Regions from separate parts of the Caulobacter sp. DWR1-3-2b1 genome, predicted to be linked through region 3. Evidence: predicted binding sites of a transcription regulator. Region 3 holds the regulator's gene; each other region holds the start of a gene.
The links. Region 3 encodes LexA, which represses DNA repair genes until DNA is damaged. Its sites were predicted from a motif close to ATGTTCNCNANNTGTTCT; they were not measured.
Positions count from the first base shown of each region.

Region 1: ssb (single-stranded DNA-binding protein) is a predicted target of LexA. The motif match lies at 1,348-1,365, and genes of this name have one in related genera.
Region 2: uvrA (excinuclease ABC subunit UvrA) is a predicted target of LexA. The motif match lies at 784-801, and genes of this name have one in related genera.
Region 4: ACP69S_RS06640 (ATP-dependent helicase) is a predicted target of LexA. The motif match lies at 826-843, and genes of this name have one in related genera.

Region 1 covers NZ_JAFCSZ010000019.1:71,493-73,677, reverse strand. The annotation lists gene ACP69S_RS15795 (hypothetical protein) at 1-166, shown strand, start outside; gene ACP69S_RS15790 (hypothetical protein) at 226-906, shown strand; gene ACP69S_RS15785 (hypothetical protein) at 920-1,315, shown strand; gene ssb (single-stranded DNA-binding protein) at 1,448-1,951, shown strand; gene ACP69S_RS15775 (alpha/beta hydrolase) at 2,039-2,185, shown strand, end outside.
Region 2 covers NZ_JAFCSZ010000012.1:37,979-40,163, reverse strand. The annotation lists gene ACP69S_RS12545 (ABC-F family ATP-binding cassette domain-containing protein) at 1-326, opposite strand, end outside; gene ACP69S_RS12540 (hypothetical protein) at 461-640, opposite strand; gene uvrA (excinuclease ABC subunit UvrA) at 880-2,185, shown strand, end outside.
Region 3 covers NZ_JAFCSZ010000010.1:48,697-50,881, reverse strand. The annotation lists gene mfd (transcription-repair coupling factor) at 1-345, shown strand, start outside; gene lexA (transcriptional repressor LexA) at 546-1,256, opposite strand; gene ACP69S_RS11310 (hypothetical protein) at 1,618-1,920, shown strand; gene trpC (indole-3-glycerol phosphate synthase TrpC) at 2,028-2,185, opposite strand, start outside.
Region 4 covers NZ_JAFCSZ010000005.1:32,703-34,887, forward strand. The annotation lists gene ACP69S_RS06630 (ribbon-helix-helix domain-containing protein) at 100-348, shown strand; gene ACP69S_RS06635 (hypothetical protein) at 530-736, opposite strand; gene ACP69S_RS06640 (ATP-dependent helicase) at 844-2,185, shown strand, end outside.

The DNA of each region.
Region 1 (2,185 bases), on a different contig from region 3:
GATGTCGGCCGTGCGCACCGCCTATCGCGAAATTGCCGATATCGCGATGGGGGTCGATAGCAGCGCGGCCAGTACCTCGGGCAAGACCGGGGGGACAGTGCCGGCCTATCTCAAGAACCAGATTTCCAACTATCAGGCCGCGCTAAACCGTCTGACTGGCGGATAGTCGTTCTGACAGGGGCCGTGAAGCTTGAAAGCGCCATCTTCGCGTCGTAGCCAGTGTTCATGGAACCTCTGAAAGACCGACGCATCGTTCTGGTGGGCGGCGCCGCGCTGGCGCTCCTGGCTGGCCTCGGCATCGCCATCGTCCTGCTGGGCGGCAAGGACAAGCCGACAGAACCGCCTCCAGCCTCGCGCGCAGGCCTGATCGTCGAGACTGGACGGGCCGACGACACCAAGCTGGACCCGGCGCGCCCGCTGCGCTGCTTCGTGAGCGGACAGTTTGTCGGTGAGACTACCCTGGCCGAATGCGCCAAAAAGAACGGCGTCGCCACGGGCGCACTGGATGTCGGCGTCGACGAAACGGGCGCCTTGGCCGCCGCCGATCAGGCCGGCATGGTGCTGACGCCTCTGCCGCCTCCGACCGTTTACGCTCCGCCACCCTCGACCGTGACACCCGGACCTGCGCCATCGCCGGCCACGAGCGCGTCGAGCACGCCGCTAGCGGCCTGCTGGCGCTATTCAGGCGCTGAATGGCGTCGTCTGCCGGGTGACATCACCCTGAACGCTTGCGTTCAGACGCTATTCGCCGGTCGTTGCGAGCGGCCGGGCGGCGCCACCTATGGCCGCTGGGCCGAGGAAACCCTGCGGCTGGTTCCGGGCCGCGTTGAAGCTTCGTTCGACAATCGTTCCTTCCACCCCGTGATCGACCAGGGACCGAACTGCTCGATCCCGGCCGCCGGCTGAGACGAGTACCGCCATGCGCCGTCCGATCCTGATCGCCGTCTCCGTCGCCGCTGCGGGCCTGGCGCTGTCGGCTTGTGAAAAGCAGATCAAGGCGCCCTTCGAAAAGGGTGTCTGCTTCCATGTCGCGACCAACAAGGACAAGACGCTGCGGTTCAATCCCGTGGAGCGCAATGTCCCGTCGATGGAGCAATGCGCGGCGACGCTCGAAGGCATGCGCATTCGCTTCTTGCGCATGGGCAGTCCCAACCGCTCCCTGACGGGCTCGTATCAGGGCAGCTTCATCTTCGTTGAGAAGCAAGGGATCTATCTGGGCCAGAGCTATGATGGAGCGCGCTTCATGTCGCTGGTTCGCACGGGTGACGGCAGGCTGGCGGTGCCAGGTGCGATCCGCCAGGTTCCCGCGCAATAACGCCGTTCGATTCTAATTGCCTCCCGTCCACAGGAACGTATTGAGAACAAAATTGCGTTGACCTTGGCGCTCCGTTAACGTCTTCCTCAGATTCCGGCGCATGGGTCGCCGGGCGTGAACAAGGTCGAAGCGATGGCGGGCAGCGTCAACAAGGTCATTCTGGTGGGCAACCTCGGGGCCGATCCCGAAATCCGCAGCCTGGGTTCCGGTGACCGCGTCGCCAATCTGCGCATCGCCACTTCGGAAAGCTGGCGCGACCGCACGTCGGGCGAGCGCAAGGAAAAGACCGAGTGGCACCGGGTCGTGATCTTCAACGACAATCTGGTCAAGGTCGCCGAGCAATATCTGCGCAAGGGCTCCACGGTCTATATCGAGGGCGCCATCCAGACCCGCAAATGGACCGATAATACCGGCGCCGAAAAGTACTCCACCGAGATCGTGCTGCAGAAGTTCCGCGGTGAACTGACCATGCTGGGCGGGCGCGGCGACGGCGCCGGCGCGTCCTCGGGTGGCGGCGATGACGGCTATGCGAGCGGCGGCGGCGGCGGCGGTTATGGCGGCGGAGCGCCGCGCAGCCAGCCCAGCGGTCCCCGCGAAAGCTTTTCGGCGGACCTGGACGACGAGATCCCGTTCTAGGTTCGAGCCAGATCGGCTACGTTTCCGGCGAGCGGTTTAACGACCGCTCGCCGCTTCTGTCTCAGCTTCGCTCGTTTCGGAATCGCCATGTCGCCATCATCCTGGATCGCTGCCGCCGGCGCGCTGACTCTTTTAGTCGTGGGTGGAAGCGCGTGCGCCGCCGCGCCGGAGTTTAAGCCGGCCGCATGCGTTGGCGACTATTCGGCCGTTAGCCAGAAGGTCGACTGCGGGAAC
Region 2 (2,185 bases), on a different contig from region 3:
GAGAGGTCGGTCTCGTCGCCCTCCCCGGCCTCGATCCGAGACAGGCGGTCCCAGCCGGTCGCGACGCCGAGCAGCGAGACCAGCCGGCCGTCGGTCGAAAGGTCCGGCGTCTGGTCCAGCATAGCGACCGAACCGGCGCGCCCCACCGTCCCGGCGGCGGGCGCGCGCTCGCCAGCCATGATGGCCAGCAGGCTCGACTTGCCCACGCCATTGCGGCCGACGAGGCCGGCGCGCTCGGCCCCGATGGAAAGGGTCAGGTTTTCGAAGAGGCGGCGGCCGTCAGGCGTAGCGGCGGCGACGGATTCCAGTGTGATGAAGGCAGACATCGAAGCTCACGGTCAGGGGAACGGGAAGGACGAACAGGTCTTCCGTTGCGCTGATCATGGGAGCCTCCATCATGGATCGAAGGTTGCCGATTTACGCTGACAAGCAGCGTTCGGCAAGCTAGGCCGGAACGCGTCTAGTTCGGCGCGATGGTATTGAACACATAGACCAGCGAGCTCACCCCGCCGATGAACACCATGAAATCGACAACCGGGTTGCGCGGCTTCAGACTATGGGCGTCGCGGATCGCCTGCTTGCCCTGCGCCTGTTTTTCGCTCGTCTTGCCCGCTTTCGCCGGCTTGGCCGCCTTGCTCATCGCATACTCCTTTGCTGGAGCCACTAAGCCAGACACAGCTGAAGATGGCGCTTTCAAAGGCGGTTAAGGGTCGGAAACTAAGACCGCGCGTCATCTGCTGACATCTACTGTCAGCAGATGACGGCGCTTTCACGCCGCGACATTTGTTCGCATCCTGTTCTTGTGTTAATTCCCGCGTCGAGCCCTACATATAGCCGCCGCGCTGCACCCTCCTGGCGGCTCTCTGCGTTCCGGAAAACATGGCCGAACAACTGAACTTCATCCGCGTTCGCGGCGCCCGCGAGCACAATCTGAAGAACGTCAGCGTCGATATCCCGCGCGGCGAACTGGTGGTGCTCACCGGCCTGTCGGGCTCGGGCAAGAGCTCGCTGGCGTTCGACACGATCTATGCCGAAGGCCAGCGCCGCTATGTGGAGTCGCTGTCGGCCTATGCGCGCCAGTTCCTGGAGCTGATGAGCAAGCCGGACGTCGACCTGATCGAGGGTCTGTCGCCGGCCATCTCCATCGAGCAGAAGACCACCTCGCGCAATCCGCGCTCGACCGTCGGCACGGTCACCGAGATCCACGACTATATGCGCCTGCTGTGGGCGCGGGTCGGCATTCCCTATTCGCCCGCCACTGGCCTGCCCATCGAGAGCCAGACCGTCAGCCAGATGGTCGACAAGATCACCGTCCTGCCCGAAGGCACGCGTCTCTACCTGCTGGCCCCCGTCGTTCGCGACCGCAAGGGCGAGTACAAGAAGGAGATCGCCGAGTGGCAGAAGGCCGGCTTCCAGCGGCTGAAGATCGACGGCGAATACTACCCCATCGAGGACGCCCCGGCCCTCGACAAGAAGTTCAAGCACGACATCGACGTGGTCGTGGACCGCATCGTCACCAAGCCCGACATGGAGCAGCGGCTGGCCGACTCCATCGAACAGGCCCTGCGCTTGGCCGACGGTCTGGCCGTGGCCGAATGGGCGACGATCGACGAGGGCGAGAATGAGCCCAAGCGGCTGCTGTTCTCGGAACGCTTCGCCTGCCCGGTCAGTGGCTTCACCATTGCCGAGATCGAGCCGCGGCTGTTCTCGTTCAACAATCCGGCGGGCGCCTGTCCGGCCTGCGACGGCCTGGGCGCGAAGCTGGCCTTCGACGCCGACATGGTGATCCCCGACAAGGACAAGAGCCTGCACAAGGGCGCCGTCGCGCCCTGGGCCAAGGGTCCCTCGCCGCTCTATACCCAGACCCTGCAGGCCCTGGCCCGCCACTACGGCTTCTCGATGGACGAGCCCTGGCACAAGCTGGCCGACAGCGCCCGCGACATCGTGCTGTTCGGGTCGAAGGGCGAGAAGATCAAGTTCGTCTATGACGACAACGCCCGGAAGTACGAGGTCGCCAAGCCCTTCGAGGGCGTGCTGCCCAACCTCGAACGCCGCTGGCGCGAAACCGATAGCAGCTGGGTTCGCGAGGAACTGGGCCGCTACCAGTCCGACACCCCCTGCGAGGTCTGCCATGGCAAGCGCCTGAAGCCCGAGGCCCTGGCGGTGAAGATCGCCGGCATGGATA
Region 3 (2,185 bases):
AAGTCGGCCGACCGCGAAGCCCTGGCCGCCGAACTGATCGACCGCTTCGGCCCGCTGCCGCCCGAGACCGATAGCCTGCTCAAGGTCGTCGCCATCAAGGGCCTGTGCCGCGAGGCCAATGTGGCCAAGATCGATGTGGGACCCAAGGGCGCCGTGGCCAGCTTCCGCAACGATACTTACGCCAATCCGCTGGGCCTGATGCAGTACGTCGCCAAGAACGGTCTGATCTGGAAGATCCGTCCGGATCAGAAGGTGGTGATCAAGGGCGAGTGGGACACCCCGGCTCAGCGGCTCGATGCGGCGGAGAAGATCCTGGGGCACTTGGCGCGGATCGCGAAGGAGTAGAGGCTCCGGAGCCCGCTCCCTATCTATTCTTGTCATCCCGGAAGCCTCGCAGAGGCTACACGGGACCGCAGCAAGTCCATGAGCTTGCTGCGGTCCCGACTCTCCGCTTCGCTTCGGCCGGGATGATAAGGTTTGAAATTGAAAAAGGCCGCCCCGACATCGCCGGGACGGCCTTCGATTTCGGAAAAGTCGCCGCGGCGCTAGTGATACCGCCGGATCAGCCCCACCAGCTTGCCCTGCACCTCGACCTGATCCGGACCGAAGATGCGCGTCTCGTACTTCGGGTTTGCCGCCTCCAGAGCGATCGAGCCGCCCTTCTTGCGCAGGCGCTTGAGTGTGGCTTCTTCGCCCACCAAGGCTACAACGATCTCGCCGGAATTTGCGGTGTCGCCTTTCTTGATGATGACGTAGTCGCCGTCGAGGATTCCGGCCTCAATCATCGAGTCTCCGGAAACCTCGAGTACGTAATGCTCCCCGCTGCCGAGCATCGACTCTGGCACTGGCAGGCGCTCGCGTTCGTGCTGGATGGCGTCGATGGGCGTACCGGCGGCGATCTTGCCCAGCATCGGCAATTCGCGGCTGTCATTGGCCGCCGTCGGCGCCGAGCCGCTGCTCGTCGCAGGTGGAACGCCGCCGCCTTCAACAACCTGTGGCTTGAACGTGCCGCGTCCCTTGGGCGGCGCGGCCGTGGTCGCCTGTTGCGGCAGCTTCACCACTTCCAGCGCCCGGGCCCGGTGGGCCAGACGACGGATGAAGCCGCGCTCTTCCAGCGCCGTGATCAGCCGGTGGATGCCGGACTTCGACGCGAGATCCAGCGCCTCCTTCATCTCGTCGAACGACGGCGATACGCCGCTCTCCTTGATGCGTTCGTGGATGAACATCAGCAGCTCGTGCTGCTTGCGCGTGAGCATCTCGACCTCGATGAAGACGCGGAACAAACCGCAAACCTTGTGAATGTTCTCTAGGTGTTCTTCCTTAATGTCAAGTTGACGCGCTTGCGGCGTCACAGGTCGAGCATTTGCTGGCGTGGATAGTGCCAATCAGGCCCTCGCTCGTCGAATCGGCCTTTGAGGTTGTCGCGAGATTCCCTCTCCGGTGATGGTCGCTGACAGCGACTGCAGCGTACGGAGCCTCCTGGCGGATCGCGCGTCGCTTCATGTCCGTCCCGATCCTCGAGATGACGGGATGGGCTGTTTGGAACCTCAACTGGAGAATTGTGTTTCCGGTTGAGCTTCCGTCGACTTGGCGGCGGTCAACTCAGGAGCATTTCCCATGCGTCTACTCACCCTCGTCGCCGTTGCCGCCATCGCATCAGCCGCGGTCGCCTGCTCGCCGAAGACCGAAAGCGAAACCGCCGCCGCCGCCGATCACGCTGGCGCCGCCACAGCGTCGGCCGCCAACGACGCGGCCAATAACACTGCCATCGCCGCCGACAAGACGGGCGACGCGGTCGCCACCGGCGCCGCCAATACCGCTGCAGCTGCCGACAAGGCCGCCGACGCGACCGCTGAAGGTGCTGCGACGGCGGGACGCAAGGCCGAGGCGGCTGCCGCCGCCGCCGCTAAAACCCACTAATCGCCTGATCTCCAACCGACGCGCGCCCCTGTGGCGCGCGCCGGCCAAGAGGGCGGTCCGGCAGGCGCCTATTAAGCGCGTCGGCTGCAAGCCCGCAAAAGGGCAGGCTAGGCCAGCAGCGCCCTTGTCGCGGCCGTGACGTTGGCCTGGCGCATCAAGCTCTCGCCGACAAGCATGGCTGTCGCGCCGACCGCGTCCATGCGCACCACATCCTCGGGCGTGAATATCCCGCTCTCGGTGACCAGCAAGGCGTCCTTTGGAGCCT
Region 4 (2,185 bases), on a different contig from region 3:
CGATCAAGCGCTTGTGTGGCGGCGTTCATGAGGCATGCTCCGGCGGACCTGTCGAAGATGACATTGCGTCACCTTTAATCAAGGGGCATTTGACCAGGCATGGGCAGTCTAAAGAAGCGCTCGGTAAATCTGGCGGGCCACGCCACGTCCCTGGCGCTTGAGCCAGAGTTCTGGACCGCCCTCGATCGGGCGGCGCAGGCCGAGGCAATGAGCCTTGCAGCCCTGATCCAGCAGATCGACACCGGCCGAGGCGAGCGGCCACTCGCCTCGGCTTGCAGGGTCTTCGCCCTTCGACGCGCCGGCGCCGATCAGCCGGGTCGCGGCGAGGTCGGCAACGGCGACGGCTGAGGGTTTGGCATAGACCGCGACGGTGCGGACGGCGTCCGGAACTGAAGCTCGGACGGAACGCTCACCGTCCCGCCCAGACGCCAGGCCACCAACAGCGTCACCACCACGACAAGTACGATCAGACCGGCCAGCCAGCCGCCCGATCCGTCGTGATGCGAATGCGCGTGTTTCATCCTCGAGCCTAGTTGCCCGGCGGCTTTGGCGCGTCCGGAAGCTTGGGCGCAGAAGCCGAGATGTTGACATCGACCGACTTCTTCTGGGTCATTCCGCCGGAATAGACAAAGAAGGCGATGATCGCGACGATCACCACCAGACCGCCGACGATGAACGCCAGGGCGCTGTTGCCGCCACCGCTGTTGCCGCTGCTATTGCTCGAACCCTCGGCCATGTAGGCCTCCCTTATTGATGTGTCGGATCAACGACGTTCAACGCTGACGGTTCCGTAATCGCTGCCGGGGGGCTTAAGCCGGCCACCGTTCGTGCTACATATGTTCCATGTCTTCTGGCCCCGACTCGCCCCCTCATCATGGCGACCTCTCCTCTCCGCGCATCTCCGATCTGGCCCGCCCCCGCGGCCCGGGCGGCGGCGACCCCCATGGGCAAGCAAGCTATCTCGACGGACTGAACCCCGAGCAGCGCGCGGCCGTCGAGACGACGGAAGGACCCGTGCTGGTCCTGGCCGGCGCCGGCACCGGCAAGACGCGGGTGCTGACCACGCGCCTGGCTCACATCCTGTCGATCGGCCGCGCCCGCCCTTGGGAACTGTTGGCCGTGACCTTCACCAACAAGGCCGCCCGCGAGATGCGCGAGCGGATCACTCACATCATCGGCGCCGAGGCCGAAGGCCTGCGGTGGCTCGGCACCTTCCACTCGGTGGCCGCCCAGATCCTGCGCCGCCACGCCGAGCTTGTCGGCCTGAAGTCCAGCTACACCATCATCGACAATGACGATCAGGAACGCCTGCTCAAGCAGTTGATCGAGGCCGAGAACATCGACGCCAAGCGCTGGACGCCCAAGATCCTGGCGGGGATGATCGACAACTGGAAGAACAAGGGCTGGACGCCCGAGCGCGTGCCGCCTGCCGAAGGGTCCGAGTTCGCTGCGGGCAAGGGCGTCACCCTTTACCGTCAGTACCAGGAGCGGCTGCGCATCCTGAACGCCTGCGATTTCGGCGACCTGCTGCTGCACAACATCACCATCTTCACCAGCCATCCCGATGTGCTGACCGACTACCAGACCCGGTTCAAATATGTGCTGGTCGACGAGTACCAAGACACCAACATCGCCCAGTATCTGTGGCTGCGCCTGCTGGCCCAGGGCCGTCAGAACGTGTGCTGCGTTGGCGACGACGACCAGTCGATCTATGGCTGGCGCGGGGCCGAGGTCGATAACATCCTGCGGTTCGAGCGTGACTTTCCAGGCGCCAAGGTGGTCCGGCTGGAGCGCAATTATCGCTCGACCGAGCACATCCTGGCCGCCGCCTCGGGCCTGATCACCGCCAACAAGGACCGCCTGGGCAAGACCCTGTGGACCGAGGCCATGGGCGGCGAAAAGGTCAAGGTCAGCGGCGTCTGGGACGGCGAGGCCGAGAGCCGAATGGTCGCCGACGAGATCGAGAAGGCTAAGCGGGCCGGCCGAAAATATAGCCATATGGCGATATTGGTCCGGGCCAGCTTCCAGATGCGCGCTTTCGAAGAGCGCTTCGTGATGCTGCAGATCCCCTACAAGGTGGTCGGCGGCCCGCGCTTCTTCGAGCGGGCCGAGATCCGCGACGCCCATGCCTATCTGCGCCTGATCCAGTCGCCCGACGACGACCTGGCCTTCGAGCGCATCGTCA